DNA from 2 places in the Ruegeria sp. CDSB013 genome. Region 1 is predicted to be linked to the other one. Evidence: riboswitches for the same ligand, from Rfam matches in the RefSeq annotation. Region 1 holds a riboswitch; the other holds the start of a gene.
The links. A riboswitch is a leader RNA that binds a small molecule or an ion and turns the genes downstream of it on or off. The one in region 1 is predicted to bind cobalamin.
Positions count from the first base shown of each region.

Region 2: linked by a shared signal. The riboswitch ahead of AC2FJF_RS15150 (DUF1636 family protein) and the one ahead of AC2FJF_RS23045 (metal ABC transporter ATP-binding protein) in region 1 are both predicted to bind cobalamin.

Region 1 is NZ_JBXWPA010000021.1:9,793-15,274, forward strand. Features, by position in the region: gene AC2FJF_RS23030 (hypothetical protein) at 1-14, shown strand, start outside; gene AC2FJF_RS23035 (metal ABC transporter solute-binding protein, Zn/Mn family) at 95-994, opposite strand; gene AC2FJF_RS23040 (metal ABC transporter permease) at 991-1,893, opposite strand; gene AC2FJF_RS23045 (metal ABC transporter ATP-binding protein) at 1,886-2,644, opposite strand; cobalamin riboswitch at 2,874-3,084, opposite strand; gene AC2FJF_RS23050 (acyltransferase family protein) at 3,393-5,138, shown strand.
Region 2 is NZ_JBXWPA010000008.1:200,058-205,539, forward strand. Features, by position in the region: gene cobN (cobaltochelatase subunit CobN) at 1-640, opposite strand, end outside; gene cobW (cobalamin biosynthesis protein CobW) at 644-1,699, opposite strand; gene AC2FJF_RS15150 (DUF1636 family protein) at 1,696-2,085, opposite strand; cobalamin riboswitch at 2,169-2,378, opposite strand; gene AC2FJF_RS15155 (hypothetical protein) at 2,949-3,119, shown strand; gene AC2FJF_RS15160 (hypothetical protein) at 3,361-4,317, opposite strand; gene AC2FJF_RS15165 (flavodoxin domain-containing protein) at 5,179-5,482, opposite strand, start outside.

The sequences.
Region 1 (5,482 bases):
GGAAGCCGGACTAAGCGACGTTTTCCCAAAACCCAGTGTTCCAAAGCACCGTATGAGGCGGCGGATCAAGCACCGCCTCGTGCCTGAAGACCAATTAGCTTGCGGTTGCGTTCCCAAGTGTATTCAGCAGAGTGTTCAGATTGTGCTGGAACATCGCAAGGTAGCTGGTGGCAGGGCTACCCCGTTCCGACAAGGCGTCCGAGAACAGCCGTCCACCAATCACGATTCCGGTTTCATCCGAGATCTGCTGAATCAAAGTGGGGCTTGTGATGTTTTCAACAAACAACGCGGCAGCACCATCCGCCTTCAGTTGGTCAATCAGAACAGCAAGATCCTTGGCTGATGGCTCTGCTTCGGTGTCGATGCCAACCGGCGCAAGGAAAGTCAGGCCGTAGGCGTCTGCCAAATATCCAAATGCGTCATGTGCGGTCACAACCGTGCGGCGATTGGCGGGCAGACCTGCCAGCTTTGCCTTGGTTTCTACATCCAGCGCCTCAAGCTGCGCGATATAGACCGCGGCATTGGCAGCGATTTCTTCGGCGTGCTCGGGCATCGCCTCTGTCATCACGTCGGCGACATTGGTCACGTAAATCATGCCATTCGACAGCGAATTCCAGGCGTGGGGGTCGATTTTGCCCTCGACTGTGACAGGCGTGATGCCGTCGGTGGCAACGTGCACGGTTGCGTCAGTGCCCGATTCAGCGATTAGGGTATCGGACCATGTCTCAAAGCCCAGACCGTTGACAAAGATGATATCCGCCCGGGCAACGGCCTTCGCATCTGCAACCGAAGGCTGATACACATGCGCATCCGCATCCGGGCCCACGATTGTCGTAACCGTGGCCAGATCGCCCACGACCTCTTCGACCATGTCGCCGAGGATCGAAAAGCTAGCGACGATCTTGACGTTGTCTTCTGCCGCAACGGCCGGCAATGCAGCCAAAGCAAACGACACAGAGGCAATGCCGGCGTAGAGTGACTTTACAAGAGTCATTGTGCTCTCTCTTCTTGTTGAATTTGGGCAATGGGGATGTCTTTGGAAACAGACGGTTTGCGCATCCGTCTGCCAAAACCAAGGGGACCGAAAATAGCCGAGAACAGAAAGAACCCACCGGCAACCAAAACGATCGCCGGGCCGGACGGCGTGTCCGGGAACAAGTAGGACAGGGTCAGGCCGATCCAGCAACTGGACAAGGCAAACACAAAGCCCAGGACCAGTTGCCCGGTGATCGTACTGGCCCAATAGCGCGCCGCAGTTGCGGGCAGGATCATCAAGCCAACGGCCATCAACGTTCCCAGTGTTTTGAACGCGGCCAGCAGGTTCAGAACCAACAGCAGCATAAAACCCTGATCTACCAACCACGGTCGGCGCGTCTGCGTTTCGAAGAAAACCGGATCACAGGTGCTGACAATCAGCGGACGAAGCAGAACGGCGAATGCCAACAATGTTACCGTCGCCACCCCTCCGACAAGGATCATCGACGCGTCGTCGATCCCAAGGATTGATCCGAACAGGAAGCTTTTTAATGGGACTGCGGACCCTGCTGCAGACAGAATAAAGATACCCACCGCCAGTGCGATCAGATACAGCGAGGCAAGGCTGGCATCGCTGCGCAGGATCGTCCGGCGTGCGAGAAAGGCGGTCAAAATGGCGACGCCAACACCCGCGATAAGCCCTCCGACCAGCAGTGACATGACTGACAAGCCCGCCGTGACAAAGCCGATGACGATGCCCGGGGTAATCGCGTGGGCCATGGCCTCACCAGCCAGCGATAGGCGACGCAGAACAAGAAATGCCCCCACCGGCGCGACCGAAGCCGACAAAACCGTGGTTGCCACAAAAGCGCGACGCATGAAGGCAAAGCTCCACATTTCGACGATCAGGTCATACATTGGCGTGCTCCGCTGTTGAATGGGTGCCACGGAACATCCAGGACGCCTGACTTTCCGAGAGGTATCCTTGTGCAACCAGCCGGTCTGGTGTCAGAACGTCATTCACCGGTCCATGGGTCGCCTCTTGCCCGCCCAAAAGCAGCGCGTGGCTGCAATAGTCCAGTACCGAGGAAAGATCGTGCACCACCAAAACCACCGCGCGCCCCTCATCGCGCCATCGGCGTATAATCGACAGCAGATGCGCCTCAGTACTTTGGTCGACGGCGGCAAACGGTTCATCCAGCAGGATCAGCGGCGCGTCCTGCATGATAACCCGTGCGAACAGCGCGCGCTGCAGTTGCCCGCCCGATAGCATATGCAGAGGCCGGTCAGCGATATCCAGTACCCCGGCCTCATCCAGCGCGGCGGCCATCCGGTCACGTGCCGCGGCGTCCAGCCCGGTACGATAACCAAACCCGCGCCAAGCACCCATCGCGGCAAGATCCCTCACACGGATGGGAAATCGGCGGTCGAACTCGGTCATCTGCGCCAGGTACCCGATGTCACCAGGACGGCCCTGCGGCCAAGTCAAACTGCCCGAAAGCGGATCCATCAAGCCCAGCAGCATCTTTACAAATGTGCTCTTGCCCGACCCGTTCGCACCAAGAACGGCCAGGGTTGTCCCGGACGCGATATCCATGGAGAGGCGGTGAAACAATGTCAGGTCGCGGTAGCCCAACGTCAGATCTCGGATTTGTAAAACGGCCGACATCAAATCACCGCGTAAATCGCGAGCCACAAGATCGCCGACAGCGCCAGAGCCCCCGTGACCAGCACCGGAACACTAAATTCCGTCAAGCACTTACCCCTTTGGGTGTCAGCTTTTTGCAATGACAACGGCAACGCCTCCTGTGTTCGGACAGGGGCAAAGCGAGCGCAAGTTCGTGCACGGTACGGACCGCTTGAAACATTGTCATCTCCCTCTGGGACACCCCGCCCAGGTTCATAAATTTCGGATGGCAGGTCTCCTGACTTGCGGGTCAAAGCTATCCCGATCCTTCCCAGGCTATTGCCCAGTGGACGATCTCGGGTCGCTCGCCGCCTACAGTTGCGGGGGCAGTCACGGAATTGGTCTTTTCACAGAACCGCACCGTATTCCCTTTTATCCCTGACCGCAGAATACAGTCGGGAACCATCACGTGGACCAAATACGAATTGATTTGATTCGACAAGAGCGCGAACCAATCGGTGATGGCAATTTGTACCAGGCTCCAATCAGCCAAAAAAATTCTACGATAAGGGTGCTAGCAATGGCAGTGACTTCGCGGGGCTCACTCAGAAGTTTTCAGCCTGGGTCTTGCAACGACCGGAACGCATAAACCTGCCAATACTTTGTTCGATTGGCTGCGGCGGCTCAAAGTTCCTCGACACACTCTTGACGACAGATGCGCTTCGAAAGCTCACAGGCCCGAGCACAAAATACAAGAGTGGGTTTTGATTAAATGCTGTAACGGAAAGAAATTGATGGCCTTCGCAGCATTGCAGTTTTACCAGTGGTTCTTTTTCATTCCGGCATAAGCCTGTTCAGTGGAGGTTTTTTAGGCGTAGACGTTTTCTTCGTTATCAGCGGATATCTAATAACCTCTATTATCCTTGATGATCTTGGAAAAAATAGCTTCTTTCTTTTGAAGTTCTACGAGCGTCGGGCCCGACGGATCTTGCCTGCCCTGAGTGTCGTCGTACTGGTGTGTATTCCTATCGCTTGGTTTACCATGCTGCCCGATCCACTGGAAAACTTCGGCCAGAGTGTCGTGGCCACGATGTTCTCTCTGAATAATGTTCTTCTCACGCTAACAAGTGGATACTGGGACCTCGCGTCCGAGTTCAAACCTCTGGTTCACGCATGGAGCCTGGCAGTTGAAGAACAGTTTTACATAGTTTTTCCGCTTTTGCTTATGGCCCTGTACCCGGTACTTAAACACAGAACGGATCTGCTGGTTTGGGCTATCATCGGGTCCAGTTTCCTGGCGAGCGTACTGTTGGTTCAAACCCACCCGGAGAGCACATTTTATCTTCTGCATACACGCGCCTGGGAACTCGGATTCGGTGCATTGGGGGCCTGTTGGGAAAATAGGCGCAAGGTTAGAGCGAGCAACAGTCTTTCGCTACTTGGCCTTATTGCGGTGATTGCATCTATGGTGATCTTTGACGGGACCATGCAACACCCGTCATACCTGACAGCCGTTCCGGTCGTCGGGTCTTTGCTCGTTCTCCTCTATGCAAAGGAAGGCACTTTTGTCGCCAAACTGCCGAGCATCAGAATTCTGGTTGGCATTGGCCTGATCAGCTACAGCCTGTATCTCTGGCACCAACCAATTTTCGCATTTGCGCGCATTGCTAGCTTTGAAGAACCCAGCCCGTATTTTCTTGCCAGCTTGATACCATTTGCATTCCTTTTGCCCTATCTGACCTGGCGTTTTGTCGAACAACCGTTCCGCAACAAAAACGCGATCTCTCTTTCACGCCTTGTTGTTTCGTGCACCGCAGTGACCGCAACGCTGTGTGCTGTTGGGCTTTCGCTGTATCTCGGACAAGGCTTCCCTACACGCGTTTTCGACACGGATCGAGAGGTCGCAGCGGGGATGCACATTGGGTATAATCACCGCATCAGCCAGTACGACGCAGAAAAGTTTGATACGAACAGCGGCATCAACATTTTGATTGTCGGGAACAGTCAGGCCCGTGATTTTGCGAATATTCTCATTGAGATGGGCATAATGAAGGATGCAAATCTAATTTATCGCGACGCACTCAATGTTTGCGAGCCCAGGCTTTGGGACGATGACACAAAATCTTTGATACAAAATGCTGACGCGACTTTCTTGCCAATCGTCAACCTTTCCGGCGCTTGCAAACTCTTTCTTGAAAACGGGCTTGCCGCGCAACACAATATCGTCTTCGTCGGCCCCAAACACTTTGGTTATAGTCTCAATGCATTCACCTTACTGCCCAGGTATGGTCGGCCAAACTATACGACTAAGGTATTCGAAGAAATAGTTGAGGCAAACAGGCAGAATGCGTCGGTCATACCGGCTGGTTTGTATGTCGATATCATCAGCTACGCGACCACAAATGGGAATCAGATCCATGTTTTCGATCAAAATGGAGACATTATTTCTGCGGACCGAGTGCATATTACCCAAGCCGGAGCCCAATTCTTTGCTTTATTGATGAAAGACCATCCAGCGTTTGAGATCTTTTTCTAACGCTGGGTCTGCGCATGTTCTGTCCTGATCAAAAGAAACAGATATGTGCGGCTTTAAAGTCTAAAAGGAGAGCGATGGCCTTCTTCCAAATCGAGTTGCCGGGCGGTGCCATTTCCCCAGCCTCCCGACAATAGTCTCGATCCGAGTACCCCCGGCGTTTGCGGTCATCCGAAGTTTAGATCAGGGAAATGCGCACCGGATGTAACAGTACTTCCGTCACGACGGCGGCCCGGCCCCAAAGCAAATGCTGCCCCACCGGAGGCACTTAGGGAGCAAAAGCCCCCACATTCTTCTCCCAAACATCGCCAAACAACCCAGCGGCAGGGCATTGCGTCCTTGAATTT
Region 2 (5,482 bases), on a different contig from region 1:
ATGTCAGATAAGCCCGGTAGAAGGTCACGAGGATACGCCTCGCGTCGCTCGAGAATGCTGTTTCGACCGGGATTACGCCACGATCCGGGCACCACGCACCGCACTTTGGCAAGGTCTTTGCGCCCATCACCGGCCCGGCATAAAGCCCAGCCGCCAGCGCCATTTGTGCCAAGGCCGCTTGCGCCGCGACTTCGCCGCCGGTGTCACACAGATGCGCAAGCCGCCGCAGGGTTGAGACGGGCAGGGTGGAGTAATCATCCAGCCGCGTATCCTCACGCCCATCGGCAGGTAGGACGGCCAGTGCGATCCCCTTGGATTGCGCCAGCGCCAGAACTTGCTGCAAGCCATAGGACCAGTAAGGCACGCCGCCGATCAAACGGATCAGAATGCCCTTGGCGCCCTCGAGCGTTTGCTCGACATAAGTGTCGACGGACAACGGGTGTTTCAGTGCTGTCAGGTTGGCCAGCCGCATTGTCGGCATTCGCCCTTCGGCCCCGCCACCGCGATGCCAGCCCGCCGCGAAAGCACCAAGGTCACTGTCCGAAAAGGACAGCACCACCAGATCCGCCGGACTTTGGCCCAGATCGGTCGGGGTCTCGGTTTCCTCGAGCCCGTGGCTTTCGCGGAAGACGACGTGCATGGCTTACTCGGCGGCCTCGGTCACGCCCACGAGGATATCGCGGATCGCGGCCTCTTTGATGTCGTCGTGTTCGGCGATGACCACCAGACGCGAACGGCGCTCTTCACCGGGTTCCCACGGGCGGTCATACTGGTGACGTACGCGGGCACCAACGGCCTGCACCAGCAGACGCATGGGTTTGCCCTGAACGGCGGCATAGCCTTTGACGCGCAGGATGTTCAGCTCATTGGCCAGACGTTCGATATTGGCGACCAGTTGGGCCGGGTCGGTCTGTTCAGGTAACTCGACGATGATGCTTTCGAAATCGTCGTGTTCGTGGTCGTGATGGCCATCGTGATGCGACGGACGGGCATCCATGTCATCCTCGGCGGCCGCTTCCAGCCCCAGCACGACGCGCACGTCTACGGCACCTTCGGCGACTTCGACCACTGGCAGCGGACGCGGAGCTTCGGCGGCGATGACTTCTTTGGCTTTCGCCACACCTTCGGCGCCCGCCAGATCGGGTTTTGTCAGCAGGATGATGTCGGCGCACGAGATCTGATCCTCGAACACCTCTGACAGGGGCGTTTCGTGGTCGATCGAGTCGTCAGCCAGGCGCTGGGCGTCCACGGCTTCGACATTCGGAGCGAAGCGCCCGGCGGCGACGGCCTCGGCATCGGCCAGAGCGATCACACCGTCAACGGTGATCTTAGAACGGATATCCGGCCAGTCGAACGCCTTCAGCAGCGGCTTCGGCAGCGCCAGACCAGAGGTTTCAATCAGAATGTGATCGGGGCGCGGCTCCAGCGCCATCAGTGCCTCGATGGTCGGAATGAAGTCATCGGCTACGGTGCAGCAGATGCAGCCATTGGCCAGTTCCATGATGTTTTCCGCCGGGCAATCCGGAATGGCGCAGGATTTCAGGATATCGCCATCGACGCCAACATCGCCAAATTCATTGACGACCACAGCCAGACGCTTGCCCTGCGGGTTCTGCATCAGGTGCTTGACCAGCGTGGTCTTGCCCGAGCCCAGAAAGCCGGTGATCACGGTGACGGGAAGTTTTTCAAGATTGCTCATTTCAGGGCTCCAATCGGGGGAATGCGGGCCGCACAGTTTTTGCGGAAATGCTCGGGGCGCTCACGCCATTTCACCAGACCGTCTTCAGCGGCCAGATATTTGGTGACGCCTTCGACGATGGTCTCGACATGGTCGGCCTCGTCGAGGTTTTCATAGACGAAGGTCCATCGGGACGGGCCACCACGCAAAACGATCGAACATCCCTGATCACAATTCGACAGGCATTCCACCGGCTTCAGGTCCACGCCGTCAGGCAAGCCCGCCTGTTCAAGCGCTGTGTGCAGCAAAGTGCCGGGTCGCTGAGCGTCATCTTCGATGGGCAACCCACGGCGGCATGTCGTGCAGACCAGCAATTCGACTGGTGCGGTCTCGGTCACGTCTCTCATCCCCCTAATCCTTTGTACGGGGGACGGGGTTTCATGCGGGCCACGTGTGCGACATGGACCCGACACCGGAACACCCCGCCCGGTTTCAACTTCGGGTGCTGGCAGGTCTCCCGGCTTGCGGATGTCAGAGCGTTTGCCCTGTCGGATGTCCCGCCTTCCCGGCCTATTGGGCCAGTGGCTTTGGGCACCCTCTCCGGTCACGGTCGCGGGGGCGGCTGTGCTTGGCGATGACATCGCTGGCACATTCCCTTTTCATCCATCCGAGGATGGACACCAACGCATGCGACATGCGGCACGGGCAGGGGGCTTGTCAAGCACGACTGAGGATTGAAAACCGGTTAAGTCAGAAAAGCGACCAGCCGAAGTCAGTCAGCGGCATCCGATGCGATCCGATCACGAAGCCAGGAGCAAAACAGCCCCGCAGCCGCGGATGATTGAGCGCTTCCGGGCTTGGCAATCAGGTAGTGCGGTTGTGTAAACGGAATCGCTGGACCGGCAATCGCAACAGGCGCGCCTTGGGCAATCGCGTTCTGTGCGAACCTTTGGGCAATATTAAGGAAGCGGGCAAAGGCGCGACAAAGACAAAGCACATCCCTCTACCACTGTCGCATTGTGCGTCGCGCCGTTTGTTCGCGGGAAAAGATTTGGCACGTGTGGCATTACTTTCAAACCGCTTCGACATTTAACCCCGGACATCAACGGCGACGGTTATGCTGTTCCAGAAGCCAGTAGGAACATGATACCCAAGTGTATACGCCCGGATTTGCGAAAGCAGCGCAGAAAGCTAAGTGTTTGAAAAGAAGTGGAGGCGAGTACCAATTTCGAACTTGCGTAAAGGAATTAAATTTCTTAATAAATAACAATTGTTTAGTGAGATTTTATCGGTACGTGGGCTTGCGAATGTTGCGGGATTGTTGGTTGAAATTGTTCATTGGCTTAACGCCATCAAGGATGATGCTCGATTTTTGGTTCAAGTGGATTTTGGTGCAATGATCACAGCAACGCTGATTGCTTTCAGGCGCGTCGCAGCCTGAATGCGCCGTCACTCGACCTTCCGCCCGTCAAGATATGAGCCGGTGTTCGGATACCTTAAACGCTGCTTCAATAGCTGCACGATTTCGTCGGCAACAACTGCCATTTTTCATTTGAAAGATTCTGATGCCGGTTTGCCAGAGTAGTCAGTTGTATACGTAATTCTTCATCCGGAATGGAGCTGTCTAGAGCCACCGACATAATGCTGGGGCTTACAACGCGTGCTAAAACAGTTGAGCGCCGTTAGACAATTGCTCCCGGATCGAACGTCGCGTTCTGGAGGTGTCTAAACCTGGTTCGTTCGTGAAGGTAAGTGTCGTGAGCGAACTTTTCCTCCGGTAGTCGTTTCTCTGCGATCTTCCGATGGAACCTTACAAGTCTAGCAACGTCTTTGACTACAGTGGTGGTCGTTTTCAGTGCATCCAGCTTTTTGTCCGAACGGATGTATTCTCGAGCGTCCGCTTTCCACTTGAAACCTGCGAAAAGCAAAGCGTTTGAATCGAGTAGCAGTCGCACCGTGCGACTTTCCCCCATCGAAATGGTTATGCCAGGCTCCACCAAATGATGATGTAGAATAAAGTTCCTTAGACCCATGGCAAAACTATGCGCGCCGGAGTTCTTCCCGATTACCCTTCCAATTCCCCGGGTGTAAGATTCACTGTTTTCCAGCTTGGTGTATTTTCGGATACGTCTGCAAACATCTACGTATGAAGCATAAAGCGCAGAGAATGTTAAAAGATTGGATGTTGCCTTAGATTGTTCTCGAGCATACGCAGAGTTATCTGAGCGCTTGAACTCAAGAACGGTGTCCATCCCTGCCGTAGCCGCATTCAAACCAAGGCTTGCTTCCAGCATTGCGGCATGCACCCTTTCTAAGTTCTCCAGTGCGGTATGAACTTTATGGTAAGGGGAAAAGCGCAATGCGTAATTCCACGATTCCTCTTGCAGCTTTGAAGTGTATGCGGCGAAACCCTCTGGATGATCCGTGCTGCTTTCTGCAATATATGTTGCGACCGTCAGCGCTCGGTTTAACTCGGCGAGCTGACCGTCTCCAAAGTCCCATCTCAGTAGGTCGACTTGAGAGAAACACTTCGCTAATTGAAACTCCTGTGTGGTAACACCCTTTGAGACGGATGCAAAAAGATCGTGTGGTTTAAAGCGATGCTTGGCAATGAAACTCGCAAAATCTTCTTTGGGCATTCGAAACCTAGCTAGTTTTGTTGATATCGCATCGAAGACTTTCCGACATGAACTATAAAATTGACTACTAGGGCGCCGCTCTCGGGCGTCTTCTGGTTCCAGCTTCAACCTATGCGGTTACTATCTAGGTATGATGAAGCTTGCAAATCTGTTCCGAAGACAACAACCCCAACCCAAAAACCCACTTTTGAGTTTTTTCGCACCGGCCAATAGAACACGGCGCGAATAAACCCACGTAACAATGCCATGGAAGGACCCGCGATTTTCTTCGGTGGACCAATGTATGAGTTCTTGGCTCGGTTTTGATGACTACGTGGGAGGGAAGGCGAACAAACACTGTCGGATTCTTCGCAATGAACGCAGCAGTGTTGTGCACTGTTTTCAAAGTGCGGGGAGCGGGGGAGGGGGATTCCTTAGAGCATTCTAGAAAAGTGTATTTCTGCGTTTTTTCACATTCTGCGCTATAGGGTATCCCCAAGTCTCCCCATAAATTTATAACTATATTTAAGATATTGATACTAATAATAAATGCCCTGTTGACACCTCCTCAAAACGGTCCCCGAATGGCTCCCCATGCTTCCCCGGCGCTCCCCGAGATTTTCTTAGATTCGCCGTCAGGCCCCCTGCGACCTGGCCGAATAACCAGTCTCGACTCCCCGGTAGGGAATGGCGGGGAACTGATATAGGGGCGCGGGGGAAACTGTGGCGGAGTTGAGGCATAGGTTAAACGCAGTTGGGCAATCGTACACCTGATCTGGCGTTGATACTCGATATAAGGATAACGCCAGCGCCCTCATCCGAGTCAGTGAAAGGCCGGCCGAACTCTGTCATTGGTTCGATGCTCTCCGAGGTGATGGCGCACTATTCGTCCAGGAATGCTGTTATGGTTATTTTCAACGCATCCCAATCGGTGAATTCTCTCAAGCCATCTCGAGGATCAATCTTCTGGCCTAGCATGACAACGTGTTGGACGATCTCTCTTTCAAAATACCCGTAACTATCAGGCCGTACGGCACCAGCGACCAAGGCGGTCGCGTCTGGTTCGAATTTCGTCCGCATCAGCATTTCGGTAAGATAGTCCCGCGCGTCCTCCTGACCTTTCTGAAAAGCAGCTTTTAGACTGACGGAAAGCAAAAGTGATTTTCGCGAGGATAATGCGTCATGG